Linked DNA regions of Sagittula stellata E-37. The protein of the gene in region 2 binds, or shares a complex with, the protein of the main gene of each other region. Links are inferred from orthologs where the notes say so. Each region holds a gene or a part of one and is shown on either strand. Other genes may lie near its edges. The genes, in order: dnaG and ABFK29_RS13760.

Region 1 (14,254 bases), 630 kb from region 2 along the record:
CGCAAGTACATGCGCACCGGGTCGTCCGTGCGGTCCAGCTTCTCGGTGGTGCCAGAGCCAAGCGCGACCTCGCCGCCGCGTTTGGTCTCGACCAGATCGGTCGAGCCCTTGTTGGCATCCTCTTCCTCGGACTCCTCGTCATCCTCGGTCACCTGGATGCCCATTTCCGAGAGCATCGACATGACGTCCTCGATCTGGTCCGAGGACACCTGATCCGGCGGAAGAACCTGGTTGAGCTGGTCGTAGGTGATGTAGCCACGCTCGCGCGCTTCGGCGATCATCTTCTTGACCGCAGCCTGCGACATGTCGAGGCTGATCTCTTCTTCCTGGTCTTCGGACTTGGCGTCTTCGTTGTCCTTGGCTGCCATGCGGCTCTCCTGATCGAAGGGGAGGACGAATCACTGATTGACCGACTCAATAGCGTCTTTGAGTGATTCGGGAACCCGTCTACCCTTATTTCTTTACCTTTTTCTCACCGAAGTGACGTCATCCACGCCCTTTATCGAATCGAATCGTTGCGAGAAGCGAATCAAGGGCGCTCTTTTCTTCCCGGTCGATATGGGCGCCGTTCGGCCCGATTTCGAAGTCCACTTCGTTATCGTCTTTCAGCCGCCCGATCGCCGAACGCGCCCGTGCTGCCTCGGCCAGACGCCATGTCAGGGCTTCGTCGGCCAGATCGTCGAGGTCCTCCTCCGCCTCTCTCAGTTCGGCCTGCCAGCCATGGTACGCCTCAAGCTTCGCCAGCTCCTCGGCGACAGTCATCCGCGCGAGGTCCTTTGCACCTTGGGAACGGATACATGGAACCACCGCGATATGGCGCGCGGCGAGCAGGGTTTCAAGCCACCCCGCCCCGATCCTTTCCATGGCCGCGTCGGCAAGGCGTTCCGGACGGTCGGCCATATCGAGCAGCACGTCCCGAAGTGCGGCCAGGTCGGGGTCGCGCGGGGTCAGCTTTTCCAACTGTCCGTCGAACGCCTCGATAAGGGTAGGATGATGATAGAGAATGGCCAGAACGATCTCCTGCCGCATGACGACTTCGGCATCCTCGCCCCGGGCGACCAGCATGGAGGCCTTGGCGGTCGGGCTCGGCGGCTCGGGCGCATTCCACTTGCGGCGGCCTCTGGCGCCTTTCCCCTTGCCGGAAAACCCGCCGGCGAAACCACCAGAGAAACCGCCAGAAAATCCTCCGCCGTTGCCACCGTTCCACGGCTCCGCCGGTTGCACGCCGGCTCGGTTGTACAGCTTGTCCAGCAGCTCCCGCACCGCTTCCCCGTAGTGGCGTCGCAGGGAGGGGTCCTTGACCCGCTGAACCCGCTCGCGCAGCACCTTGTCCAGCGCGGCCCGGCGCTCCGGACTGTCAAAACTGCGCCCTTCCGTCTCTTGCTGCCAAAGCAGATCGACCATCGGCAACGCCGCATCCAGACAGGTCTGCACCGCGTCCGGCCCGTCCGAGCGGATAAGGTCGTCCGGGTCCTTGCCATCGGGCATAAGCGCGAACCGCAGACCTTTCCCCGCTTCCAGCAAGGGCAGCGCAAGGTCGATCACCCGATACGCGGCACGCAGCCCGGCCTTGTCCCCGTCGAGGGCGATGATCGGTTCAGGCGACAGCCGCCACATAGCATGAAGCTGGTTCTCGGTAACCGCCGTGCCCAGAGGTGCAACCGCGCCCTTGAACCCGGCCTCGCTAAGCGCGATCACGTCCATATAGCCTTCCGCCACGACCAGCGGCTGCCCCCTGCCGGTGGCCTCGCGTGCGGCGCGCAGATTGTAAAGGTTGCGGGACTTGTCGAAGAGCTCCGTCTCGGGCGAGTTCAGGTATTTGGCGTTGTCGTCCGGGTCCATCGCCCGGCCACCGAAGGCGATACACCGCCCCCGGGCATCACGGATCGGGAACATGATGCGGTTGCGGAAGACATCGTAGGGCTCGCGTCCCTTGTCCGAGGTCTTCGACAGGCCGCAGGCCACGAGGTGCTCGACAGAGACGCCCTTGCCGGTCAGCGCCAGACGCAGGTTATCCCAGCCCGCGGGCGCGAAACCGATCTCGAACCGCTCCTGCGTACCGGCGTCGAGCCCGCGCTTCGCGAGGTATGCCCGGGCATCCGTCGCCGCCTGCGTCTTCAACTGGAAACGGAAAAACTGGACCGCCTGCTCCATGACCTCGCCAAGGATCGTCCGGCGGTCGGCCTTCTGCTTGGCCTGCGGGTCACGGGCCGGCATCTCCATCCCGGCTTCGGTGGCGAGAATTTCGATCGCCTCCATGAAGCCGACATTCTCCGTCTTCTGCACGAACGAGATGGCGTCTCCCTTCTCGTGGCAGCCGAAGCAATAATAATACCCCTTCCGGTCGTCGACGTGGAAAGAAGCCGTCTTTTCATGGTGAAAGGGACAAGGCGCCCAGAGGTCGCCCTTGCCGGGTTGCGACTTGCGCTTATCCCACAACACCTTGCGCCCCACCACATCGGCAAGGCTCAGACGGTTGCGGATTTCATCGAGGAAACCGGTCGGCAGACTCATGGGAGGCAGTATCCTCCGGCGGCGGGGCGATTATCAAGGTGCCAAGAGCGGTCAGGGCAGATGCGACCAGACGCGGTGTCGGGCCTTAACGGTCCATCCGCTCGCACTGTTCGCGTGCCGCCTGACCGACCGCCGGGGTCAGCATGTTCGGGGGCAGCGTGAACACGAAGTCGGCAAGCTGATCGGCAGCCTTGCGCTCCATCTCGGCGCGCAGGGCGGTGCGCACGTCGGCCTTGGAACGGCCACTGACGCGGCTGTCCACGGCCAGTTTGAACCAGGCTTCGGTCTGCGCACATTTTTCGAGATCGCCCTGCGCCACGACGGGCGTGGCACCGATGGCGATGATGAGGGCAAAAAGCGCTTGGCGCATGTCAGGCGTCTCCGCAGGCAGTTTGGAGTGGTTCTAGCCCGCCTCCCCGCGGGCGGCAACGTCTGCCATGACGTCGGCGATTTCGTGCCAAAGGATCCGTGCCATCGACTTGAAAACCGTGGGCCTGCTGGCGCACGCGAATCCGCTGAAGTCCCGAGCATCGAAGGTGGAACCGTCAGGCGCCCTGTCCGTGACGCCGCCTCAGGACCTAGGGTCAGGACTCGTTCTCTCTCAAAGCCAGAAGATCACGGTCGCAGCGAGTGCGATCGCTGAGAAGAAGGTCTTTGGGCATCGGTCATAACGGGTCGCCACCCGTCTCCAATCCTTGAGCCTGCCGAACATGATCTCGATCCGGTTGCGACGCTTGTACCTGCGCTTGTCGTACGGGACGGGCGTCTTCCGTTTCGTCCGGCCCGGGATGCAAGGGCGTATCTTCTTGTCTTGCAAGGCTTCTCTGAACCAGTCGGCATCGTAGCCGCGATCTCCGAGCAGCCATTTCACGTCTGGCAGCCCGCCGACCAGCGCACGCGCCCCGATGTAGTCGCTGACGGGGCCGGCAGTCAGGAACAGGTCGATGGGCCGGCCATGGCTGTCGCAGACGGCGTGCAACTTCGTGTTCATGCCTCCCTTCGTCCGGCCAATCAGCCGTCCACGCCCCCCTTTTTCACGCCCAGGCTGGACGCCGTGCGATGGGCCTTCAGATGAGTTGCGTCGATCATCACGGTCGTCTCCTCACCATGCTCGCCCGCCAGCCCGGCCATGATCCGGGCGAAGACGCCTCTATCGCTCCACCGCTTCCAGCGGTTGTAGAGTGTCTTGTGCGGGCCGTATTCCCTTGGCGCATCTCGCCACCGCAATCCATTGCGATTGATAAAGATAATACCGCTCAGAACGCGCCGGTCATCAACCCGGGGCTTGCCGTGCGACTTGGGGAAGTAAGGCTCCAGACGCGCCATCTGCGCATCGCTCAACCAGTAGAGATCAGACATGTTCACCGCTCGTTTTCGAACGGTGAATCACGCTCGCTCAACCAAATCAATGGGTCCTGAACCTAAACACCCGCGCGGTGCCGCTCATTGGCATGAAGGCCATCCCGGGTTCCATCACGGGTTCGACTTTCGGCAGGTTCCCCTGCGCCGCGAAGGAGGCGGAATATGAGAGATCACGGTCGAACGCCGACTCAAAGTCGAACGGAAACCACGCGTTTTCGATGTCTCGCAACCGACATTTCCGGCGCACCTTCATGCGGGTCAGCAGTTCGGCGTCCCCGCGCGTCTTGCGCATCGTGGCGCCGTGTCCGTCACCTCAACCGCCGATGATGATGGCACGAGCGCTTGGGATGGGCCGGGCGGGCGGCAAATCCTGCGCCCCGTTGCTCGCGATCAGCTGTCCGACCAGATGATCTGGGGCGCGAAACGCGGCCGGGTGAAACCATAGGTGTAGAACAGGTCGGCTTCGTTCAGGGCCGGCAACTCGAACGGCGGGACATATTGCGTTTCGGTCTCGACCATGATGACCCGTTCGTTGTGCAGCAACGTCGGCAGACGGTCGGTGAGGCTGACGAGATCTTCGGTGCGCAGGTCGCTGAACAAGCCACGGGTCTGCGACCAGTCACGGATGTAAGCGCCCTGGTTCGCGTCGTAGCGCACCTGCGTCACGCGCAGCGAATACGGTCCTTCGGACGACGTCAGGAACTCCAGCAGGTCGAGCATGCCGTCGAGGTAGGCCGCGTCGATGGCCGACGTCTCGCGTGAAATCGCGTCGGAGATCGTGTAGGCCGCCTTTGTGTTGAGGCTCTTCTGACGGAAGGCGTCGTGCAGAGAGAACATGCTGGCAAGAACCGTCAGAAGAAGAGGCAGCCAGATCAGTGTCTCGATGGTGACATTGCCAGTCTCGTCGCCTGCAAAACGACGCAGTTTGTGGAGCATCGGCGTTCTCATGGCGGTCACCTCGGTTCCTGCACGAAGGCGGCGGTGACGATCATCTGCGCGTAGCCTTCGGTATCCAGATTGAGTTCCTTGCCGAAGCCGGTGCTCGGCATCATGGGTTTGTATTTCAGGCAGGCCCGCATGAGCATCAGATCGTTGTCCTTGCCATGCACGAAGTTGCGCACCGGGCGCGGCTCCTCCTGGGCATTGCGGCAGTCCGGATTCGGCTCCATCATCGTGACGTTGCGCGGGTCGACCTCGACCATTTCGAGCATCAGGTTGTTCTGGCAATCGTCCACTATGACCGCTTGATCACAGATGCTCAGACGCACTTGTTCGTAGGTCGGTATCTCCCCTGTCGAGAGGCGGATTTCGCGGACCACCCGGTCCACGCTGCGCTCAAGCATCGCATGACGAAGGTTCATGTAGGCGATCTCTACCCCGGCGGCGAGGACGAGGAAGAAGATCGAGAAGTAGAAGGCGAATTCCAGAGTGGAGTTGCCGTTCTCTTCGCGGCAGAAGCGGCCAGCAAACCGGCCAAGGCGGGATATCCGGGTTTCCGAGTTCATTGGATCAGCCTCAGATTGTTGATCTGGCGCGCAATGGTGTCGAAGGCGTCGATGATCTCCGTGCCCTGGACGTGGAAGAAGTGACTGTCGGACGAGGCGCACAGGCGAAGCTCATCCGCATCCGCGTCTGTCGTCTCGAACGCGACGGCAAAGACGGTGACACCTAGGTCGCGGGCAAGCTGGCACTGGGTGTGCAGATTGTCGAGGTTGTTGCCCCGCGTCGAAAAGGTCGTATAGCTGCCACTGCCCTGGGTCTGAAGCTCCGTTTCGCCGTTGAGTGGAGCAAAGGGATCGACAGGGCGATACTGGTCGGTCACAGCGCCGTCGCTCATCACGACGATGAACTTCTCGGTCTCCTCGTCCTCCCAGGCGATGGGACGCCCGAGGAAGCGGCTGTCGACAAGTCCGGCGGAAATGAGTTCCGTCACCGCGCTTCCGGTCGCGGGGTCAAGCAGCGCAAGGGCGTATTTCAGTCCGTACTGGATACCCGTGCCGTCATGCATCCTCATGTTGTCGATGAAGGCAGACAGCGTGGCGGCGTCGTCGGAATAATACTGGATCGCCGTGTCTTCTCCCGGGCACCAGCCCCAGTCCATCACCTCGCGGACGTAGGGCCAGAACATGAAGTGCGGTACGTAATCGTCGGACTGCGGAAGATCGGTGTTGGTGAACTCCGTGTCGTAGATTTCCACGCAGGACGACGGCATGTTGACGTTGACCGCCTCGACCGGGGCCACGGGCGCGACGTAGTAGGCCGCCCATGCGTCGTAGTCGATGAAAGCAAAGTCGATAACGTCGCCCGGGATCTTTCCGTTGTTCTTGGTCGGGCCGATGTCGCTGAACGGACCGTTGCCGTCGCCCTTCACCTGAAAGTAACGGTTCTTCTCCTGACCGCCCTTGACCGAGATGCCAAGGAACTGGTCCGGGTGGAACAGCAGCGGGTCGCGGTCGATCAGGAAGGCCACGGCGCCCTGATAGATATCGTCGATGTCCCGCGTGGAACCGTCCGGAAAGTTGATGATCTTGTGGGCGCGGTTGTAGATGTCGTCACCGTTGGTGTCGAAATAGACCACGATGTTGGCGATGGGCTGGGGCCAGGGCGAAAAGAAGCCGCCGGTGTCGGTGGCCGCGGTGTCGGTGCCATCGGTGCAAGACGGGTCGATTGCCCCCTCATCGGCGTTCTCGGCGTTGTTCGTGCAAAGCGACCCCCCCGGTGCATCCTGATCGCCGTTGCCCCAGCCGTTGTTGCCCTGCTGGATCTTTGGACGCACACCGCGGAAGTAGTCGAACATGACGTCGCCCGGATTTACCTGCCCAGCAAACGGGATCAGGTTGAGGGTGGTGACGCCTGCGCTGTCCTCGGTCAGGACCTTGGTCACGAAGTCCTTGGCGGCGTTGCGCGCATTGGTGATCCGGTTGTTCCAGCGCATCGAGCCGGAAATATCCATGACCAGCGAAATCTCGACGTTGGCAATACGTTCCTCCGCTGTCGAGGCCGCAATGACCGGCAGCGTCTGCCACCCGGACATCCGCAGGAAATAGGTGTCGAGGGTCAGGCCTGCGTCCGCGGCCACCGTCCGGTCGTACAGACCGGGCGTGGCGATGACATCGGTCAGGTGCTCGACCAGCCCGGCCTTGGTCACGTAGTCGTTCACCACAGCGACCGGGTCCTGCTGCTGGTCGAGATCGGCGGCGGCCAGCACCGCACGGTCGAGCGTCGCCTGCAGCCGCGCCCGTATCGCCTCCTGGTACATGATGTCGACCGACGCCCCGGTGATGACCAGTATGAGGACCAGCATGAAAGTCGAGAAGATGGTCATGGTGCCTTCCTCGTCCCCAGCGAGGTCGGCGATGAAGTGGGTGAGCCTTTTCATGCCCGGGGTCTCCTGTCCGTCTGCCAGGGCCTGCGCCGTGGCGGGTTGTGCCCCCTTTCTCGGGTAAGATTCGGTCAATGCTCCGGTCACGATTGGGGCACCGAAGCGGACTTCACCGCGCATTTTAGAAGAAGGCCCGCGATCACTGTCCCTTCGGACGCGCGCAATGGCACAGTGCCGACGGGCTGCGGCGCAAGCGTCGGCACGCGGAAAGAAACGTCATCACGCCCCGATCAACGCAGAAGAATAATGATCGCGGGGACCCGTCCACCAGCCACGATCCGAACGGCCCTCCCAATCACGCAGGGCAGCAGGTCAGCAGAGCAGAAAGCCGTCTAGCCGCTCCGACAAAGCAAGGGACGACCGGCGTGGCCCACCTGCCCAGCCCCTGCAAGAGATGACGGCGCAGAACCCGCGCACCTCTCCGGCCCCGATCAGATCCCCTTCGCCGCGTAGCTCCGCGCGACCCGGTCGATAGCGGTGATATAGGCCGCGGTACGCAGATCGGTCACGTCATCGCGCGTGTGCCAGACCTCCTGCATGGACTGGTAGGCCACGCGCATCGTGTCATCCAGACCGGAGCGCACCAGTTCCAGTTCGTCGGCCCCCCGAAGGTACTTTTCGCGAAACAGCGGCGACAGGGACCATGTGGAGCCCATGGCCGAGTCCAGGCGATCGAGTTCGTCCAGGATCAGGGCGTGGCGCGCTTCTTCCTGCCGTCTCTGCATGCGGCCGAAGCGGATGTGCGAGAGGTTCTTGACCCATTCGAAATAGGACACGGTGACACCGCCCGCGTTGGCATAGAGGTCGGGAATGATGATCACGCCGCGCCGGCGCAGGATGTCGTCGGCACCGGCGGTGACAGGCCCGTTGGCCGCCTCGATGACAAGCCGCGCCCGGATACGGTCCGCATTGCCCGTGTTGATGACACCCTCGACAGCAGCGGGTATGAGGATGTCGCAGTCCTCTTCCAGCACCTTGTCGCCGTCGGCGATGGCGTTCGCCTCGGGGTAACCGCTGACACCGCCGTGACGGCAGATCCATTCGTGGACCGCGTCGACGTTCAGACCTTCGGGATCATAGAGCGCGCCGTCGTGCTCCACGATGCCGATGATGAGAGCGTCGTCCTCCTCCCTGAGGAACTTGGCGGCGTGGTAACCGACGTTGCCGAGGCCCTGCACGATGACGCGCTTGCCTGCCAGACGGCCCGACAGCCCGGCTGCAGCCAGGTCTTCGGGATGGCGGAAAAACTCGCGCAGGGCGTACTGGACCCCGCGTCCGGTCGCTTCCACCCGGCCCTCGATCCCACCCGCCGAGAGCGGCTTGCCCGTCACACAGGCCTGTGCATCGATGTCCGTTGTGTGCATCCGTGCGTATTGATCCGCAATCCAGGCCATCTCTCGCTCGGAAGTGCCCATGTCCGGCGCCGGCACGTTCTGCGAGGGATTGATGAGGTCGCGCTTGATCAGCTCGTAGGCGAAACGGCGGGTGATCTTTTCCAGTTCTTCGGCGTCGTACCGGCGCGGGTCGATCCGCAACCCGCCTTTCGAGCCGCCGAACGGCGCCTCCACCAGCGCGCATTTGAAGGTCATCAGGGCGGCGAGCGCCTCCACTTCGTCCTGGTGGACGGCGGGCGCGAAACGGATGCCGCCCTTGACCGGCTCCATGTGTTCCGAATGGACCGAGCGGTAACCGGTGAACGTCTCGATCTTGCCGCGCAACCTGACACCGAAGCGCACGGTGTACGTGGCGTTGCAGACGCGGATCTTCTCCTCGAGTCCCGGCGGCAGGTCCATCAGCGCCACGGCGCGGTTATACATGAGATCGACTGACTCACGGAATGTCGGTTCAGGTGCCATGCCGCCTCCCCCGGATTGGTCCTTTGCGCTCATATTGGGCAGACAGAGCGGGATCGCAATGCCGACAACTTTCCGGACTGCATCCGCAAGACCCACGCTTGCACACTTTTTACGCGATCAATAGACAACCTTTACGATACAATACATCTGATCGTCGCGCATTCCGAAACAACGGCATCGACGGGACGGCTTTGTCCGAGAAACCCCTTAAAAGTATAGATAATAGCGTTTTAATTGGCCCAAATTTAGCCATCTTGGAACGGCATAAACGCGGCATCCGAGAGGACAGACAGGTTCTATTCCCAACGGCCCCAGGGCCGTCTTGCCAAGGTGCCCGCGATGCAGACGAAGAGATACAGGAACACGCCCAAGCCCGTCATGTCGCATTCCGTGACAGGAGGCTGGCTGGGCCGTTTCTGGGCAGACACGTCCGGAAGCATGTCTTATGTCGCTTTGGCTGGCTCCCTCGTGATGATGGTTTTCGGCGGCATCGGCATCGACATGATGCACGCCGAACTGAAACGCAGCCAGGTCCAGAACACGCTGGACCGCGCGGTTCTCGCTGCCGCCAACCTCAGCAACACCCGCGATCCACAGACCGTGGTCGAAGACTACTTCCGCGCGATGAAGCTGGAGGACACGCTGGGCGACGTTCAGACCGGCGACTCCCTCGGGGCAAAACGTGTCCGGGCCGAGGGCAACGGCTCCATCAACTCCCACTTCCTTGGCCTGATCGGCGTCGACCAACTCGACGTTTATGGTGCCGCAACTGCCGAGAACGCTACGGCCCCGCTGGAAATCTCGCTTGTTCTGGACGTGTCCGGGTCCATGCAGGGCCAGAAGATCAGGGACCTGAAGGAGGCCGCAAAGGCTTTCGTGGATGCCGTGCTGGGCGAAGGCGGCGACAACAGTCGCGTGACCGTCTCGCTGATACCCTACAACGCGACTGTAAACCTGGGCGACGACCTGTCGGAACGGTTCAACCTCGACCGGTGGCAGAACTATTCCTCCTGCGCGATCTTCGAATCGTCTGACTACAACTCTCTGTCCATCGACCCGAACGCTGGTCTGGAACAGCTCGCCCACTTCGACCCCTACGACTACAGCGGCAACTCTCCCGACCTGACAGCCCCCTGGTGCGCCGAGGGCAACAACCTCGCGATCGTGCCGCATAGCTCCGATGCCGATTACCTTTCGGACGTGATCGACAGCTTCGAGGCGCAGGGCAATACCGCCATCGATCTCGGCATGAAGTGGGGTCTTGCACTGCTGGACCCTGCCGCGCGCCCGGTGATCGGCGACATGCAGGCCGACGGTCTGGTGCCGTCTTCCGCCCGCTATCGCCCCTCCGACTACGGGACGCAGACGATGAAGTTCGTCGTCGTCATGACCGACGGCGAGAACACGCAAGAGTACAACCTGAAGCCCTGGATGCTGAACCCGAACGCCCTGTCGGACGTCTGGGTCGACGATCACGGCACGCCCGGCAAGGGCGACGACCGCTACTCGATCCGGGTCAAGGACAACTACGGCGACTCGAACGACGTGTTCTATTGGCCGCACGCCAGCCGCAACAATTATCGCAATGGCCCCTACAGCTGGGTGACCAGGACGGCCGCGCAGATGGTGAACGGTGTGGCGGTGGTGGACGGCGACTCCGAAACGACGAAGGCCAAATGCTCCAGCTACAAGGGCGCCGGCCACAACGCCGGACAGGAAACGCTGATCGAAAACGTCCTCGGGATGGATTACGGCACGCTCGACCTGGACGGTGACGGCATTGCCGGCGCCAATGACGACTGCTCCAACTATCCGCCGGTCCGCCTCACATGGCAGGAGCTCTTCGGAAACGTGAAGACCACCTATTACGCGAACGCCTGGTACTGGCAGGCCTATATGGACGGCCGCGCCAGCTACAACGACTACTACAACGCGTATTACTCGTGGGAAACCACCGTGGACGCGTCACAGGCCAACACCAACCTCGCGACGATCTGCGCCAAGGCGAAGCAGCAGGATGTGACCATTTTCACCATCGGCGTGGAGGCACCGCAGGCCGGACTGAACGCCATGCGCAACTGCGCGTCGTCGGCGTCGCATTACTACAACGTGTCCAGCAACCAGCTTGTCGATACATTCCGCTCGATCTCCGACGTGGTTGTCGAACTGCGCCTGACCGAATGACCCCAGGGCCGGTGCCCCCGCCGGCCGAAGACTGAAAGCCCCCCGCCGCAGGATGCCCCAAAGGCGACCCGCACCCGTACTACAACCGAGGCCAAGCCCATGTTTCGCCCCCAGCTCTCTTTCCTGCGCCGGTTTCGCGCCGAAGACGACGGTTCGATGGTCGTGCCCATCGCATTGTGGATGCCGATCTTTCTGCTTCTCATCATTTCGTCTGTCGAACTCGGCACGATCACTGTCCGCAGCACGGTGCTCGAACGTGCGCTCGACCAGACCGTGCGCGACGTGAAGCTGGGGACCGGCCCCAACACGCACGCCCAGATGAAAGAGGCGATCTGCAACCGGGCCCAGATCCTGCCCAGCTGTCTGGAGACGCTGCATCTGGAAATGGTGGTGCTGGACATCCGCGACTGGACCGATCCGCCGGAAGGCGTCGATTGCTACGACAACTCTCTGCCCGTCACGCCGCAGCGCAACTTCCAGAACGGCAAGGGCGGAGAGATGATGTTCCTGCGCGCCTGCTACAAGTTCAAGCCCCTGACCCTCATCAGTTCCTTGAACGCGGCCCTGCCGAAAGATGACGCCGGCTACGTTGGTCTTGTCGCCATGAACGCATTCGTGAACGAACCCAGCTGAGGAGTGATGCACATGTTCCGTTCCATACTCCCCGCCCCGCTGAGACGTTTCACCCGCGACGACACCGGGTATGCCAACGTCGAGTCGATCATTCTCCTGCCCGCCCTGTTGTGGCTGTTTGGGGTCGGCTGGGTCTACTTCGATGCCTTCCACCAGCAGAGCATCAACCAGAAGGCCAACTACGTCATCGGCGACATGATCTCGCGCGAGACCGATCCGCTGGACGAGACCTACATCCGGAACACCCGCAACCTGTTGAGCGCTCTGATCCACTCGACCTCGGAGGACACGGACTTCCGCGCATCGGTGGTGCAATACGACGCCAGACACAACGACTGGGATCTGGTCTGGTCGGACGCCTACGGTACACGCAGCCGGCTGAAGCAGGCCGATCTGACCGACTACTTCGACCGCCTGCCGCCCGCGATCGACAACGAACAGCTTATCCTGGTTGAGACTTGGGACAACTACGCACCGGTGTTCAAGGTGGGCCTGGATCCGTTCGAGATCGCGACCTACAGCTTCACGAGCCCGCGCTACACCTCGCAGGTCGTGTGGGAAGGATCGGCCAGCGCTGGCGGCGGCAACAACAACTCGGGCAACAGCAACAACAACTCTGGCGGCGGCAACTCTGGCGGCGGATCGTCCGGCGGGTCTTCGGGCTCTGGTGGCGGCGGCGGCGGCGGCGGGTGGAGCTTCTGGGATTGGCTCTCAGGGGCATAACCCCCAGGCATGAAAAGAAAACAAGGCCGCGCCATCGGGCGTGGCCCTTTCGCTTTTCCTCAGTCCTTGGATGCAAGCTTGACCGAGATCATGTCGGCAACCGGCTTCGTGGCGGACCCGGCAGTGACACCCCCCACCGCGACGCGACGGCCCAGCCGCCACCACAGACCGGGACGCCAAGCGCGCGGCGCAGGCTCCTTGAGGATCAGCAGGAAGCCGTTCGACGGTTTTGCCGCGAACATCGAACGATCGACGCGCGCGATCTGGTCGAGCCGAGCGACGATCGTGCCATCGCTGTCGGTCAGCGCGTCGTCGGTCAGGATCAGTGCATGGCCGGTCGACACCCACATCCGCGAGGAAAACCAGAGCGTCAGGCCGCCGAGCACCAGAAGGAACACCCGCCACAGCATGGCTTCGGGCGGCTGGGCAAAGGCGATATAGAGCAGAAGCCCCCCAAGCAGCAGCATCGCCCCCACCCCGATCATGCGCCGGGGCGCCGAGGATTCTATCCGTGCCAGTTCAGGTTTGCTCATGATCGTCCCCCGCGTGTTCCCAGTTTCATAGCGTCAAGTGATGCCGGGGGAAAGCCGATGGCTTGCGGTGGTGCCGCGCGACGACGACACTGTCGGCGGAGGCAATGGAACAGAGGGAGCCGACATGGCGCAACTGACAGTCGCGACACCCACAGGCCCGTTCAGGCTGGTCGAAGCGGAGGGGGTGATGGTGTCCTGCGGCTGGTGCGACGGACCATCAGACGCGGCAGAGGCCACGCCTCTCCTGCGCGAAGCCGCTTCGCAGCTCGAAGCGTATTTCGCAGGGCGGCTTACGCGGTTTGACTTGCCATGGTTCGTAGACCGAAGCCCCTTCCAGTCCGAGGCCTGCGCCCTCATGGCCGCGATCCCGTTTGGCGAAACGATCACCTACGGGGAAATGGCCAAAGCGCTTGGCGTCTCCGCACAGGCCGCTGGCCGGGGGTGCGGTGGCAATCCCCTGCCCGTCATCGTGCCATGCCACCGAGTGCTGGCGACGAACGGTCTTGGCGGCTTCTCCGCCAGCGGAGGGGTCGAAACGAAAGTCTGGCTCCTGCGTCACGAAGGGGCCGCAGGCTTGCTGATCTGACACATGGCGCGACCAACGAAGAAGGGCGAGGACATCGTCCCCGCCCCAAGTTCCTTCCGGTCAGGACATCAGAGCGCGCCGGTCGCGCCCTTGCACTCACCTTCCATCAGCGACTTCGCTTCGTCGATCAGCGCCTGACCGTCCATGCCTTTGCTGTCCAGATCGGCGATCCAGGAGTCGTATATCGGCTGCACGAGATCGCGCCACGGACCGGTCTGGTCTTCCGCCACGGTGATGATGTTGTTGCCAAGATCAACCGCGACCTGCCGCGCCGGGGCATCGGCATCCGACTGCGTCCCGCCGGCGAAGACCGAAAAGTTCAAGCCGGAGTTGTCGTCGATGACCTTCTGCAGGTCTTCGGGCATGGAGTCGTAGACGTCCTTGTTCATCGCCAGAACGAACGTCAGCGTGTAGAGCGCCGGGCCCTCGAATTCCGTGTGATTGCTCACCAGTTCCGGAACCTTCAGGGCCGACGTCACTT
Region 2 (14,302 bases):
GGCTGGGGAACTGGCCGACACCTTCGCCCTGATCGCGGAGGACGAGGGCCAGAGCCTGCTCTTCGACGTGGACGCCGGGAAGGACTACGGGGTCAACGGCGACGGCCAGATGCTTCAGCAGATGGTGGTGAACCTGCTGCAGAACGCCGTCACCCATGGCGCCGAGGGCAACGTCATCACGGTCAGGCTGGCCCGTGCGGAAGGCTGCGTAAGGTTCACCGTTGCCGACAAGGGCCCCGGGATTCCCGCCGAGTCCAAAGAGCGCGTGTTCGAACCGTTCCACCGGCTCGACCCCAGCCGCTCGAAGCCGGGAAGCGGTTTGGGGCTGGCGCTTGTGCGGGCCATCGCCGAGAAGCACAACGGCACCATAGCTCTCAGGGATAACCACCCGGGCCTGATCGTCGAGGTGACCTTGCCTGCCACCGCCATTTGAATGGCGCCCGGTCGAACGGCGGTGTGCCGCTGCCACTTAGCGTCGGACCCTGCGCCGCCCGTGACCCGTCGACGCGTGACGCGCCAACGGATGAGACGCACCGTCATGAGCCATGCCGTTGCGCACGGAGGAATGAAGCGCCGTTTCGGATCACGCGTATACGAACCCAAGTGACAGGGAGTTTCCCGGCAAAGGCACGCTCGTAGCACATCCAAAGGTAGCTGAGGATATCTTGCCCCACACGTACAAACTGTCGGAGATAAAGAGGCATTCGTCTGATCCTCCAGATTGTCGATCCGCAGGCTTTGGGAAGTTGAAGCATTGAAGGGGGCTCTGCCCCCGCTCCTTCGGAGCCCCCCGAGGTATTTGTCACCAAGATGAAGGATGAACGCGGCACGTGAGTGTCTTCGCCTTAGCAAAAATACCTGTTCTTCGCAGTACGAAGGACTGCCTGAAGTAGAGCCGCTTCAGCGGATCGGAACTTCGGGGGCGGGGCATTTCCAGGATGCGGAGCACAATCGAGCCGAGAATCGTAGCGGTGAAACAAATGCCGCCAAGTGGTCTCTACCCGCCTGGCGCGGAGACCCTTGGCGCGGATGCCGTAACGCGCAATCAGGTAGCCGTCGGCCATGATGAATAGACGTCCGTCCGCAATGGTGCACGCGAACGCGCCCTGTACGTCGAAGGCAAGCAGAACGCCGGATCGGAAAATCAAATTGCAAGCGCAGGGGGCCGACGGTCTTCTGTACAGGGGCGACAGGGATGAATGCCGCAAATAAGAGGGCGCGAAAGAGTGTGGGTCTGCCATGACGTCAGCCTTGATATCACCGATATGTCGGACTTGTCGAAGATCGGCAGGAGGCCCGCGCGCGATAAAGTGCCAGCCAAGCGAGCGGCTAAAGGACGGTGCAAGCGAGGTTCACGTGACGCTTCGGATCGTAGGGCGGGGCTTCGCGCCGCCTGCCCTTGGTCAGGAAACCCACCACCAGACGATCAGCAGGCCGGACAGCATCACGAGGTGCAGCAGGTCGATGATCCGCCAGCGCGCTCGGGGCGTGACGGAGCAGATCAGGAAGATCGCGGATGGAACGAGCAGAGGCCCCAAACCGCCGCCGCCAGCCATCAATTGCGCCGCGGTCACGTAGAGCGGTCCTTCGTTCAGGCCGAGGGCAGGGGCGAAGGTCGTGGCAATTCCGCCGAGGCAGAGCACCAACGTCATCAGGGCGGGCCAGCGGGCGAGGCCACGCCCGGCGGTCACGCGGATCAGGGCCAGGAGGGCAAGAACCTCGAGATAGACGAACTTCTTGAAGAACAGGAACCCGAGCAGAACCGGGTCGGGCTGAAGAAGGTTGTTCATCTGTTCTCCGGGGCTGCGGTGGCGGTCGGCCCGCATTGACATCATGGATGGGGAAAAATCAATTCGCGCGGTCGTTTCAGCCGGGTCCCGGCGGTTTTAGCGCACGGATGCTATGGGTCCCGTCGCGCGGCCGTGGATGAACTGGTCGACGTGGGCGTCGCCGGAGCGGTCAAGCTCGTTCACCGGTCCGGTCCAGCGGATGGTGCCGCCGTGCAGCATCGCGACGTTGTCCGCGATGGCCCGGACAGAAGTCATATCGTGGGTGATGGTCATGGCGGTGGCGCCCATCTCGGTCACGATCTCGCGGACAAGGTCGTTGATGACCCCGGCCATGATCGGATCGAGCCCGGTGGTCGGTTCGTCGAAGAAGATGATCTCGGGCTCGGCGGCGATGGCGCGGGCGAGGCCCACCCGTTTTTGCATGCCGCCAGACAACTCTGCCGGGTAGCGGTCGGCCACGTCGGTCGTCAGACCGACGCGCCGCAGTTTTTCTATCGCGATTTCGCGGGCCTCTGCCTTCGGGCGGGCGAGGCTGCCGCGCAGCAGGCGGAAGGCGACGTTCTGCCAGACCGTCAGTGAGTCGAACAGGGCGCCGCCCTGGAAGAGCATGCCGAAGCGGGCAAGAAAGGCGTCCTTGTCCTGCGTCGTGACGTCCTGACCGTCGAGCGTGATCGTGCCTGCGTCAGGTGTCACGAGGCCGAGGATACATTTCAGCAGCACCGACTTTCCGGTGCCTGAACCGCCGATGATCACCATGGAGGTGCCCTGCGCGATCTCGAGGTCGACGCCCTGCAGGACGCGGTTCTGGCCGAAGGCCTTGGTGACGCCATGCAGGGCGATCATCGCATTCCCTCCTGCGTCGCGAAATCGGCCCGCGTTGGACCGAGTATTTGCAAAGCGGAGAAACGCAGGGATGTGCCCGGTATGTCCGGGCGGGGCGCTTGGGGGGATGGGTGCAAGCCGGTCATAGCGAGAAGAAGGCCCCGGTCAGCAGGAAGTTGGCGGCGAGGATCAGGACAGCTGCGGCCTCGACGCTGCCCTTGGTCGCGCGGCCCACACCCTGCGCGCCGCGCCCTGACATCATGCCGAAGTAGCACCCCATCAGCGCGGCAATGCCGCCGAAGGCGCAGCCTTTCACGAGGCTGGAGATCACGTCGAGCGGTTCGAGGAAATCGACGGTGTTCTTCAGGTAGGCGGCAGGGTTGAACCCCAGCGAGCCGGTGGCCACCGCGTAGCCACCGAAGACTCCGATCACGTCGCCGATTCCGACGAGCGCGGGCACCACAAGCAGCGCGGCCAGCAGGCGCGGCGCGACGAGGTACTTCATCGGGTTGGTGGACAGCGTGGTGAGCGCATCGATCTGTTCGGTTACCTTCATGGTGGCGATCTCGGCGGCTATGGATGACGTCACGCGGGCGGCGATCATCAGGCCGACCAGCACGGGTCCCAGCTCGCGCACCATGCCGATGGCCACGATCTGCGGCACCACCGCTTCGGCGTTGAACCGGGCGCCACCGGAGTAGATCTGCAGGGCCAGTGCGGCGCCGGTGAAGAAGGCGGTCAGGCCCACCACCGGCAGAGACAGCCAGCCCACGTTCATCATCGCGGCACCGAATTCGCCCGCGTAGAAGGGCGGGCGGAGGGTGTGGCTGAGCGCTGTGAGGCCGAAGCGCGTGACCCGACCGATGGCGGCGAGCCAATGGAGCAGGGCGCGGCCCAGCCAGCCGAAGGGCGCGAGAAGCGTCATGCGCCCGTGTAGCTGCGGTCGTAACGCGCACCGAGGGAGGTGAGCACCTCGTAGCCGATCGTTCCCGCCCAGTCCGCGAGGGTGTCCACACCCTGATGCAGGCCGATGAGCTCGACATGGTCCGGCAACTCGGGCAGGCCGGTCACGTCGACGGCGATCAGGTCCATGGAGATGCGGCCGAGGATCTTGCAGCGGGTCTCTCCGGCCCAGACGTAGGCGGCGGATCCCATGGCGCGGTGGATGCCGTCGGCATATCCGCCGGCGATTGTCGCCACGCGCGACGGAGCAGAGGCGGTCCAGGTGTTGCCGTAGCCCACGGTTTCACCGGGCAGCACGTCGCGTGTCTGGATCACCGGGATGTCGAGGCTGACGACCGGTTGCGCGTCCACGAAGGGCAGGCCGCCGTAGAGGCCGACACCGGGGCGCGTCATGTCGAAATGATATTCCGGCCCCAGCAGGGTGCCGCCCGTCGCACCAAGGGAGCGCGGCGCGTCGATGCCATCCGTCATGTCGCGGAAGGCCGCCAGTTGCCGGGCGTTCATCGCGTGATCGGGTTCGTCCGCGCAGGCGAGGTGGCTCATCACCAGCCGGGGGTTCTGGGCGAGGGCGATGTCGCGCAGAGCGGACCACTCTGCCGGTTCCATGCCCAGCCGGTTCATGCCGCTGTCGAGCTGTATGCCGAAGGGATGGCCGGGCAGACCCTCCACGTGCATCAACATCTGGTCGATGGAGTTGATCATCGGCACGAGGTCTGCATCGCGTATCGCATCACGGTCGCCGGGCATATGGCCCGAGAACACGCAGATTTCGGGGCCGGGACCGAGGATGCGGCGCAGACGCAAGCCCTCCTCGGCGATGGCGACGAAAAAGGTCCGTGCACCGGCGGCAGCCAGAACTGGTGCGCATTTCTCGGCGCCGAGGCCATAGGCGTCCGCCTTGACGACGGCGCCCGTCTCGCCCTCCGACAGGGCGGCGAGGGCAGTCCAGTTGGCGCGGAGCGCGCCCAGGTCGATTGTCAGTCTCGCCATGGCCATGTTGCCTGTCTTTGGCAGGTTGGATGTTGGGGTCAAGGGGGAAATGCGGCTTCATGCCTGCGGCGGGCAAGGATATGCTTGCACGAAAAGGGGGCAAGGCAGGGCGCATGAAGGACACGCTGCGGCTGGAGGCCGAACTTTTCAGGCTGGCGCTGGGAGAGGTGACACGGATCGTGCCGCCGGCGCGCGACGACGTGTCCGAGGATCTTCTGGTGCGCTCGGTCAAGTATCAGCCGGTGATCGGCGCCTTGGTCGGGTGCCTGGGGGCTGCGGTTCTGTGGCTGGCGGGCTTGGTTCTTCCGGCGGCAGCGGCCGTGCTGGTTGCGATTGTCGCGATCATGCTGGTCAGCGGTGTGCGCGACGAGCTGGGACTTTCCGTCGCGGTCGATGCCCTGGCCCGAGAGACGGGCCGCGAAGCGGTGCTGGCGCGCATGGCGCGGGGCGCGGGGCCACGCGGCGGACTTGCGGTTGGCCTGACGCTGGCTCTCAAGGTTGTGCTGCTTGTGTCCTTCCCACCGGGCGTGGCGGCGGTGGCTCTGATCGCGGGGATGGGGCTGGGCCGCATGGCTGCGGTCCACACGGCGGCAAGCACCGTCTCTGCGCGCAAACGGGGCATGGAGGTTCTGTTGCCCGGCGTGACGCCCGACGGCTACCGCGTCGCGCTGGCAGGCACAATCCTGGCCGTGCTGGCGTTGGAGTTCGTGGCGGGTGCCTGGGCCGGTGTCGCCGCCGGTATCGGTGCCATCGCTTTGGGCCAGGCATTCCGAATCTTCGCCCTCAGGCGATTGGGGGGATACACGGCGGAAATCCTCGGCGGTGCGGCGCTGCTGGGGGAGCTTGGCACCTACCTGGGCCTGGCGGTCGTGCTCTGACCCCGCGGCATGATGACCGAGGTGGCAGGCCGGCGGACTGACGGCGCGCGCGGGCCTGACAATCCTGCCAACCGGGCAAAGCGCGCTTTGTCGCGCGTGCAAGGCAAGGTAAACTTCTCCGCATTTGATAGCGGAGGCATTTGAGATGGACTTCTCGGGAATTTCACGTCCGCAGGTCGAAACGCTGGTGTTCAATCTTCTGGCTGTCGACGCCTACAAACCGCTTGGTGTGCTTCTTGGCGGATGGGTGCCGGTGGCGGGGGCCGTCATGGCGGCGATCCAGGGGGCCGCGCTTGTCGGCTGGTCGGCGTTTGAGGCCGGGTTGATCGGCGCGCTGAAGACCATGGGCAATCTCGGGGCGGGGATGGTGAACATGCTCACGGACTTCGTCGCGGACCTTGTGAACGGGCTGATCGTTATCGGCGCGGGCAATCAGGACGGGGTTCTGGCGGATGCGGCGCAAGGGGCTATGACCGGAGGCGGTCTCGCCGCCCAGATGCTGTGGATGGTCGGAGGCGGCGCGGTCGTCGAAGCGGGTGGCGCGGCAGCGCGCGGTGCAGCGGAGACCTTCATGCGTGGGGCCGGGCTGGTGCTGCAACAGGAACGCGGCGGCGGTCCGGGCAGCAATGCGCGTGGCTGGGGTCTTTTGGGCGTCGGCATCATCGCAATCGCGGCGGTGGCGGTGGCCGCCGTCACCTTCGGCTCCGCGGCCGCGGTGATCGGCGTGGCCGTGATCGCGTCCGGTGCCGTCATAGGTGCCGGGCTCGCGGTGTATTATGGCATGGGGGAGGACGATGGGCCGGAGCAGTCCGGCTCAGAGCCCCAGCCAGAACCGCCCTCGGAAGGCCGCCCTTCGCGGGAACCGGCTGGGGCCGCACCTGCACCAGATCCGCGTCTTGTCACCCCGACCAGAAACCGGGCAATCGGACACCGGCCCGCCAAGTCGCAGCGTGAGATAGACGCGATGAAGGCGGGGCGGGCGTCCTACAACAGCCGCTTGCTGACAAGCTATCTGGCGCAGGGCGGTCGCTGACGAACGTACCCGGCGCCCGGGGATCAACCTTCCTGCCAGGGCTTCACGAGGTTGCCGAAGCGGGTGAACTGGCTTTCGAAGGACAGTTCGACCGTGCCGATGGGGCCGTGACGCTGCTTGCCGATGATGACCTCGGCCTTGCCATGCAGGCGGGACATGCGCTCCTGCCAGGCGACCATTTCGTCCAGACGGTCATCAGAGGGCTTCTCGCGTTCTACATAGTATTCTTCGCGGAACACGAACATCACGACGTCGGCGTCCTGCTCGATGGAGCCCGATTCCCGAAGGTCCGACAACTGGGGCCGCTTGTCCTCGCGGCTTTCCACCTGACGCGAAAGCTGTGACAGGGCGATTACCGGGATGTTAAGTTCCTTCGCTATCGCCTTGAGACCCATGGAGATTTCGGCAATCTCCTGCACCCGGTTTTCGGCGGTGCCGCGCAGAAGCTGAAGGTAGTCGACGATGATGAGGTCAAGCCCATGGGTTCGCTTCAGACGACGGGACCTGGCCGCGACCTGGCTGATCGGCAGCGCGGGCGTGTCGTCGATATAAAGCGGGCAGGCCTCCAGTTCCTTGGCGGCCTCGACGAAACGGCGGAACTCGTGCTCCTCCATGTCGCCCTGCCGGATCTTGTGGGAGGAGATCTCGGACGCCTCGGCGAGGATACGGCCTGCGAGCTGCTCGGCGCTCATTTCGAGCGAGAAGAAACCGACCACGCCACCGTCCAGCGCGCCGACCGTGCCGTCGGGACGCTGGCCCTTCTTATACGCCTTGGCGATGTTGAAGGCGATGTTGGTGGCCAGCGAGGTCTTCCCCATCGAAGGACGCCCGGCGAGGATCAACAGGTCGGACGGGTGCAGGCCGCCCAGCTTCTTGTCCATGTCAATGAGGCCGGTGGAGATGCCGGCAAGACCGCCTTCGCGCTGATACGCGGCGTTTGCGACGTTCACCGCCTCCGTCACCGCGCGCAGGAAGGACTGGAACCCGGACTCCGCGTTGCCCTGTTCGGCCATCTTGTAGAGCTTCTGCTCGGCCTCGACGATCTGCTCCTTCGGTTCGGAGGCGACATCGACCTTGGCGGCCTTGTCGGAGATCTCGCGCCCGAGGCGGATCAGATCGCGGCGCACCGACAGGTCATAGATCATCTGCGCATAGTCCCGCACCGCGAAGGTGGAAACGGCAGAAGCCGCCAGACGCGCAAGGTAAGCCGCGCCGCCCAGTTCCTGAAGGCCTTCGTCGTCTGCCATAAAGGCCTTGAGCGTGACCGGCGAGGCGAGGTTGTTCTTGGCGACGCGCGCGGCGGCGATCTCGAAGATTCGGGTGTGCACCGGGTCGTAGAAATGCTCGGCCCGGATGATCGACGCAACGCGGTCGAAGATGTCGTTGTCGGTCAGGATCGCGCCCAGAAGCTGCTGTTCGGCCTCGATGGAGTGCGGCATGGTCTCGGCGGCGTCGACGTGAACGCCGGTCGGATTGATCGTCGTTATCTCGTTCATTTTGATCCCCACTGCTCAGGCTGACCGTGTAGCAAACCGGATTTCCGGGGTGCAGAGTGTAAATCTCTGGGGATAAGCGGTGGACCGCTATCCCCACATCATCTTGTCACAGAACGGGCGTATGCCGCAAGATAGGCCAAAAGGGGCCTGTGGGCGACTCATGGGCGTGTCAGTGGAGACACACCGCAAGAGATCGTGAAATCAAACTGACGCCACGACACTGCCTGACAACAACCGATTGACGGGACGGGCTGGTGCCCCTCAGGTCCCGGCGCGGGCTGCGCGCCATGCGTGGGGGTCCTTCAGGAACGACTCGACCTCCGACAGGACGCCCGCGTGCTTCTCCGGCGCTTCGGCGAGAACCTCCCACCATGTGCACAGGTGATGCAACGACACGCCGTGATCGCCCAGCGTTTTGATCGTTTCGGGGAAGATGCCGTAGTAGAAGATCACCGCCGTATGGGCGCAGGTCGCGCCGGTTTCGCGGATCGCATCGACGAAGGACAGTTTCGATCCGCCGTCGGTGGTCAGGTCCTCGACCAGCAGTACACGCTGGCCCTCCGTCATGGCGCCCTCGATCCGCGCGTTGCGGCCGTAGCCCTTCGGTTTCTTGCGGACGTAAGTCATCGGCAGGGCCATGCGTTCGGCCACCAGAGCGGCAAAGGGAATGCCCGCCGTCTCGCCGCCGGCGATGTTGTCGAACGCCTCGAAGCCTGCGTTGCGCATCACCGTCACCGTGAGAAAGTCCATCAGGGTCGAGCGGATGCGCGGGAAGGAGATCAGCTTGCGGCAGTCGATGTAAACCGGCGAGAGCTGCCCGGACGCCAGCTTGAACGGTTCATCCTGCATGAAGCTCACCGCCTCGATCTCCCAAAGCATGCGCGCGGTCAGGCGGGCCATTTCTTCGGCGGAAGGGTAGGTCGAGGGGATCATGGGTGGCACTCCTTTGGGTCAGGCGTCGATTAGCGGGTTTTCGTCAGCGGGGGAAGAGGTGCGCATGGGCCGGGACCCGCGTGGACCATATTGCGCATGTGCAATGGGCAAACCCGGTGTATCCTGCCGTCAAAGGAGACCGTCATGCGCCCCGCACTGCGTCCGCCCTATTCCTACCGCGACGACCCGGAGGTTCCGTCCTTCGACGATGACTGCATCCTCGTGGTCATGGACGGGGACTGCGCGCTCTGCTCGGCCACGGCGCGGCGGATCGCGCGGCTGGACCGCGATGATATGGTCCGCATTTGCACGGCGCAGTCGCCCTTGGGGCGCGGTTTGCTCGGCCACTACCAGCTTTCGCCGGACGATCCCGACAGTTGGCTGATGCTGCACGAGGGCCGGGCGCGCGGGTCGCTCGATGCCATCGTGGCGCTGTTCCCAAAGCTGCATCACGGTTTCGTGCCGCTGCGGGTGCTCGGGGTTCTGCCGGTGGGTGTGCAGGACTGGCTCTATGCCCGGATTGCCCGCAACCGGTATCACTTCGGCAAGACCGACCTCTGCGCCTTGCCCGATCCCGAGCTGCTGCGGCGGCTGATCTCTTGACGCCTTATGCCGCCTTGTTGGGGGACCGCATGGCGGGGTTGCCGCCCGCCTGCAAGGCCCTGCATGCGGGGTTCGGAGCGTTCGATGGACGGATCACCGTGACGCCGGCCGACACTCGCGGGATGCGGTTGCTGGCCAGGGTGATGGGTCTGCCTCCTGCCGCCCGGAACGTGCCGTTCCGGCTGGTGACCGAACCCGACGGGCAAGGCGCGCGGTGGATACGTGAGATCGGGGAAACCCGCATGGTCTCTCGCCTGTTCGCCACCGTCGACGGATTGCTGGCCGAGCGCCTGGGGCTGGCGCGGGTCGATACGCGCCTTGTGACCGAGGCGGGTGGCCTGAGACTGGTGACGGAGCGCGTGGCAATGCTGGGCATGCCTGTACCCCGAGCGCTTTGGCCCCGCGTGGTTGCGCGGGAATGGCAGGACGGCGGACTTTACCGTTTCGATGTTGCCATCGCCCTGCCGCTGCTCGGGAGGCTCGTGTCCTACACCGGGCAACTCGATACGCTGCCGACGCAAAACGACCCGGCGCAGGTTCAGCCGTCGCAGGACTTGTAGATCTTGTCGCTGGCCGTGCGGTCCTTCATCGGATCCGGCACGTTCAACTGCTTCAGGAAAGTGCCGCCCATCTGGTAAGCTTCGGACTCCGACAGCGAGATGCAGGTCCAGGTTTCCGCGCCGTGGTCATGCTGCGCGTGATGGACCAGTTCATGCAGGAGGATTTCGCGCCAGAGCGGATTGTCGCGCGGGTCGGCGAAGTTCTCGGCCCCGTCGATCTGCTCGGGCGAGAGGATGAAGATCGTGCCATCCGGTCCTTCATTGGCGATGTAGATGGCGTTGACGCGGTCGTCGACGCCGTCCTCGGGGATGAGGTGCGCGCGCCCGTAGTAGAATTCGCGGGTCAGTTCCTTCGGACTGAGTTCCACGACCGCCGGTGGCTCAAGGTCACTGGTCTGATAGGCGCTGTTCTCGCCGATCCAGTCCAGAAGCAGGTCGATGAGAGCGTCCATGGGCGGTCTCCTTCTTTCTGTCCCTCGGTGCATTGACCGTTATTCAGACCAGCCTAAATGGGTATAGGTTTACGTTTCAATACTTTCGTCCGTCCAAATTCCGCACGGGCCATAATGATGCGCGCGGCTGCCGCTTTTTCCGACAACCCCAGCGAATTCTCTGCAGTGGGCGTCGTTCGGACCCCAGACGTTGCGGTTGGGCAGGGGATCGGCCACTCCAAATTGTCTGAGGTCGTGCTCACGCAGCCTGTAGGCCCGGGGAGCTCCCTGAGCATCGCAGGCCTGACTGATGGCCATCCCGGTTTCGTTTTGGGCGTGATGCACGATCTCGTGCAGGATCTTTCTTTCCTGCGGTTTGCCGTAGGGACCGTCGAACCCGGTCCCGTTCTTTACGGCGTACGGCGACAGGGGCCATATCGTGCTGTCGGGACCGTCACCCACCGTGCAAGGCGCGATCAGGCGCTCGGTCGAGCGGTCCTGGGCGATAGATGCGGTACAGCGGGGCCGTCTTCGCGGGTGGGGCAAAGGGAGTCAGTTCAATGGCAACCGAGTCTGGGACGGCGATTGTGGTGTGGACGGGGTTCGCGCCGATCCGGTCCGGCAAGCCATCCATCGAAGGCTTTGGTTGGTGCTCGCTGACTGGCGGGTCATGGCTGGGCCTCCTAAAGGCCTGACACACCGGTCAAGGAGAACCGGGCATTGCGCCCCGGCCAACAAAGCGCCGCCCGGAGGCAGCGCCTGTCTTGTTTGCAGGCGGTGCGCAGGTTCTGGACCCGCACTGGCCAGTCAGTCGACGCGCCAGTGCAGCGGCATCATCGGGTCGAACACGGTGACCGGGCCGTCTTCGGTGTCGATCTTCTTCGGATATTCGACCGGATCGCCCTTGGTCAGGGTCACGGTCTGCTCGCTGACCGGCAAGCCGTAAAAACGCGGTCCGTTCAATGAGGCAAATGCCTGCAGCTTGTCCAGTGCGCCGTCCTGCTCGAAGACCTCGGCCAGGATCGACAGCGTGTTGGTCGCTGTGAAGCAGCCGGCGCACCCGCAGGCGTTTTCCTTCAGCGGATCGAGGTGCGGCGCGGAATCGGTCCCGAGGAAGAAGCTCGGATCGCCGGAGGTTGCGGCCTTGCGCAGGGCGAGCCGGTGTTCTTCGCGCTTGGCGACCGGCAGGCAATAGTAGTGCGGCTTGATCCCGCCCACGAGGATTGCGTTTCGGTTGATGACCAGGTGATGGGTGGTGATCGTCGCCCCCAGCGCATCGCCGCCTTCGCGCGCGTAATCGGCACCCTGAGCGGTGGTGATATGTTCCATCACGACGCGCAGGTCCGGCGTGGCGCGGCGCAGCGGATCCAGCACGCGGTCGATGAACACGGCCTCGCGGTCGAAGATGTCGACGTCCGCATCCACCACCTCGCCATGGACGCACAGCGGGCAGCCGATCTCGGCCATACGCTCCAGCAGGGGGCGCACCTTGTCGAAGTCGCGCACGCCCGAGGCGGAGTTGGTCGTGGCCCCGGCCGGGTAAAGCTTCACGGCGTGGATGATGCCATCCGCATGCGCCTTGGCAAGGTCGTCGGGGTCGGTCGTTTCGGTCAGGTAGAGCGTCATCAGCGGGGTGAAGCCGCTGCCTTCCGGAAGCGCCGACATGATGCGGTCGCGATAGGCGGCGGCCTGATCGCCGGTCACGACGGGCGGCACGAGGTTGGGCATGATGATCGCACGTCCGAAATGGCGCGCGGTTTCGGGGGCCACGGCACGCAGCATTGCGCCGTCGCGCAGGTGCAGGTGCCAGTCATCCGGGCGGGGAAGGGTGATCTGGGTCATGGCAAATCCGCTAGCATGGGGCGCCGTTCTTCACCAGAGCGGCTTGACGCGCTATGAGCATAGTGAGTGCAGAAAGGGGTGACGATGCTATTGACGGTGATCCTTGGCGCCGCTGCCGGATGGGGCGCGAAACACGTGGAGCCCCAGGTGACAGACCGGCTGTACCGCTGGCTTGGGTCGGAGCACATGATCGCAGAGCAGGATCGCGGCGTGGCGGCCCTGCTTGTTTGTCTTCTGGCTGCGGCGGTGTTGCTGTCTTTGCTGGGCGAGGGCGGTCGGGTCTTCCTGTTCAGCCTTTTCGCCGCGCTCGGCTATTTCCAGGAAGACCTGCGCGAAGCCTTCCTTAGGCGCGGGTCCTGACCGATCATCGAGCGGCCCTCTGTGCCTCGAGCTGAGCGAGACGGCGACGGAATCGCGGGGCATTCATCCGTGCTGTCACATGGCGGCACAACATGAGGCCCAGCCTGTCGCGCTGGCTGGCGTCGGTCCGCGCAAGCAGTTTGCGCAGGTAAGGCGGATGGTTGCGGCGGGCCCGCATGTGTTCTGCAAACCGCGCAGTGTCGAGCGTGCCGTCGGCGACCTCGATCAACAGTTTCGGCAGAATGTCCATTAGGCGCAGGTCCGTCTGCAGCGCGCCACCGAAGAACGGCATCCGGTAGCGGTCGACGTTGCCGCGCTCGAACAGGGCGGAGTGCATCGCATCCAGGCGTTCGTAGGGATCGTAGAGGACCCAGGCCTTTTCCGCGGCGTCGATCATGTCAGGCGCAAAACCGTAGCGCGAAGTGAAATCCTGTCGGCGCATGTCTGTGAACCGGTCGTCCCATTCCGTCACGCGGGGATCCAACGTCGCCTGCGGCTGCAGGAGCAGCGCTCGTGCGCCAGGCGCCGCGACCGAATAGGCGGCAGCAGCATAACCGCACGGGCCGGCGCCGTAAAAGACCACCCGCTCGAATTCGTCGAAGAAACCATCGTCCAGCAGCTGGTCGAAGAAGCCGAAGACCCGCGGGTCGCGGAACCACGTGTCGCCGTGCGAAAGGACAGAGAGCGAGGACCAGCCGTGGTCGCGCACCATGTCGAAGCCAAGGGGGGTGCGGGTCTCCGATAGGGCCTCTATGCCCGACATGGTCTCGAACGACACCAGCAGGGTGTCGCCGTCCTCGATGAAGATGCCGGCATGCCGTTTGCCGAGAGGCTCGGCAAAGCCGTGCTCCTCACCAAGCCCTTTCAGGGCGGTCAGCCACTCACCGCGGCCAAGCTCGCTGAAATCCGGAGTGAAACCGTTGTCTGCTGCCATGCCATGTCCTCTTTGACCGCGTCTGAGGGCGGCCCGTTCGGAAACAATCGCCGCCAGGTCGGGCAGATTTATGGCTCAGTCGTGTTGAATTAAGGAAAAATGGGGCAGAGATGGTGGAGAGGGCAGTTGCCCGGCGCCGGCTAGGTGTCGCCCGTCATACGGGCCCTGGTCGCGTGGCCACTCAGGAAACGCGCCGCGTCGAGCGAAAGCGGGCGCGCGGGTGGCGCCATGAGGAGGCGGGCAAAGAGCGCGCGGTTTGGCTCCTCCGCCATGAGCGCGTCGAAGCGCGCATGCCGCCAGGCCACGGCCCTTTCATGCAGGGGGCCAAGCACCCGGTCCTCGGCAAATGCCGCCCGGCGTTCCGCGACTCCCTCCAATCCAAGGACGCTGGTGTCCTCGACGTCGCACCAGTTCCTCTCGACCCAGTAGTCCATTCCGAGCGCATGATCGCTGTGGACGGCACGCCCCCTGTCCGCCTTCAGAACATAGCTTTCCATGGCACCGAGTGGATAGTGGTTGAGCTGCGCCATACCGTAGAGCGGCTGTCCGAAGGGCGAGAAGATGCGGCGCGTGCGGAATTGCTCGTCCAAAGCGCGGCCATGCGCGTCGAACCAGCGCGCGTTTGCCAGACGGTCCTCCATGGGGCTTCGGGGCCTGTGGACACCGA

The links.
Region 1: the proteins of ABFK29_RS13760 (region 2) and dnaG are in contact, whole or in part, in a crystal structure (PDB 2R6A), measured with the Geobacillus stearothermophilus proteins. The link is inferred for Sagittula stellata E-37 from one-to-one orthologs. Residues at the interface, in WP_033016901.1 of Geobacillus stearothermophilus: Ser13, Glu15, Ala16, Gln18, Glu91, Leu92, Asp94, Ala95, Val96, Pro97, Thr98, Ala99, Ala100, Asn101, Tyr104, Tyr105, Ile108; in WP_049624496.1 of Geobacillus stearothermophilus: Lys456, Leu457, Leu458, Pro459, Ala460, Asn463, Ala464, Leu467, Leu535, Leu536, Ile537, Ala538, Gln544, Glu545, Asp548, Tyr549, His552.

Annotation. Positions count from the first base shown.
Region 1 is NZ_CP155729.1:3,540,515-3,554,768, forward strand. Bases 1-2,898 are described here. They hold dnaG (DNA primase), read right to left. Parts: upstream 2,515-2,898; coding sequence 487-2,514; downstream 1-486. Other genes in these bases: rpoD (RNA polymerase sigma factor RpoD), read right to left, coding at 1-368; ABFK29_RS16840 (hypothetical protein), read right to left, coding at 2,600-2,884. Also shown: ABFK29_RS16850 (hypothetical protein), read right to left, coding at 3,920-4,168; ABFK29_RS16855 (TadE/TadG family type IV pilus assembly protein), read right to left, coding at 4,267-4,812; ABFK29_RS16860 (TadE/TadG family type IV pilus assembly protein), read right to left, coding at 4,830-5,381; ABFK29_RS16865 (Tad domain-containing protein), read right to left, coding at 5,378-7,255; ABFK29_RS16870 (Glu/Leu/Phe/Val family dehydrogenase), read right to left, coding at 7,690-9,114; ABFK29_RS16875 (pilus assembly protein TadG-related protein), read left to right, coding at 9,454-11,298; ABFK29_RS16880 (TadE/TadG family type IV pilus assembly protein), read left to right, coding at 11,398-11,931; ABFK29_RS16885 (TadE/TadG family type IV pilus assembly protein), read left to right, coding at 11,944-12,654; ABFK29_RS16890 (hypothetical protein), read right to left, coding at 12,714-13,187; ABFK29_RS16895 (methylated-DNA--[protein]-cysteine S-methyltransferase), read left to right, coding at 13,312-13,773; ABFK29_RS16900 (TRAP transporter substrate-binding protein), read right to left, coding at 13,842-14,254. UniProt on the Escherichia coli protein: RNA polymerase that catalyzes the synthesis of short RNA molecules used as primers for DNA polymerase during DNA replication.
Region 2 is NZ_CP155729.1:2,903,699-2,918,000, reverse strand. The notes cover bases 5,737-8,682. They hold ABFK29_RS13760 (replicative DNA helicase), read right to left. Parts: upstream 7,973-8,682; coding sequence 6,500-7,972; downstream 5,737-6,499. Other genes in these bases: ABFK29_RS13755 (orotate phosphoribosyltransferase), read right to left, coding at 8,234-8,682; ABFK29_RS13765 (hypothetical protein), read left to right, coding at 5,737-6,476. Outside these bases: ABFK29_RS13795 (HAMP domain-containing sensor histidine kinase), read left to right, coding at 1-433; ABFK29_RS13790 (hypothetical protein), read right to left, coding at 1,404-1,790; ABFK29_RS13785 (ABC transporter ATP-binding protein), read right to left, coding at 1,887-2,633; ABFK29_RS13780 (MlaE family ABC transporter permease), read right to left, coding at 2,755-3,537; alr (alanine racemase), read right to left, coding at 3,534-4,571; ABFK29_RS13770 (adenosylcobinamide-GDP ribazoletransferase), read left to right, coding at 4,679-5,443; more of ABFK29_RS13765, read left to right, coding at 5,589-5,736; more of ABFK29_RS13755, read right to left, coding at 8,683-8,905; ABFK29_RS13750 (thiol-disulfide oxidoreductase DCC family protein), read left to right, coding at 9,050-9,508; ABFK29_RS13745 (DUF4166 domain-containing protein), read left to right, coding at 9,538-10,068; ABFK29_RS13740 (hypothetical protein), read right to left, coding at 10,047-10,520; ABFK29_RS13735 (hypothetical protein), read left to right, coding at 11,060-11,194; pyrC (dihydroorotase), read right to left, coding at 11,307-12,341; ABFK29_RS13725 (hypothetical protein), read left to right, coding at 12,426-12,701; ABFK29_RS13720 (hypothetical protein), read right to left, coding at 12,706-13,635; ABFK29_RS13715 (glycosyltransferase family 2 protein), read right to left, coding at 13,776-14,302. UniProt on the Escherichia coli protein: The main replicative DNA helicase, it participates in initiation and elongation during chromosome replication. Travels ahead of the DNA replisome, separating dsDNA into templates for DNA synthesis.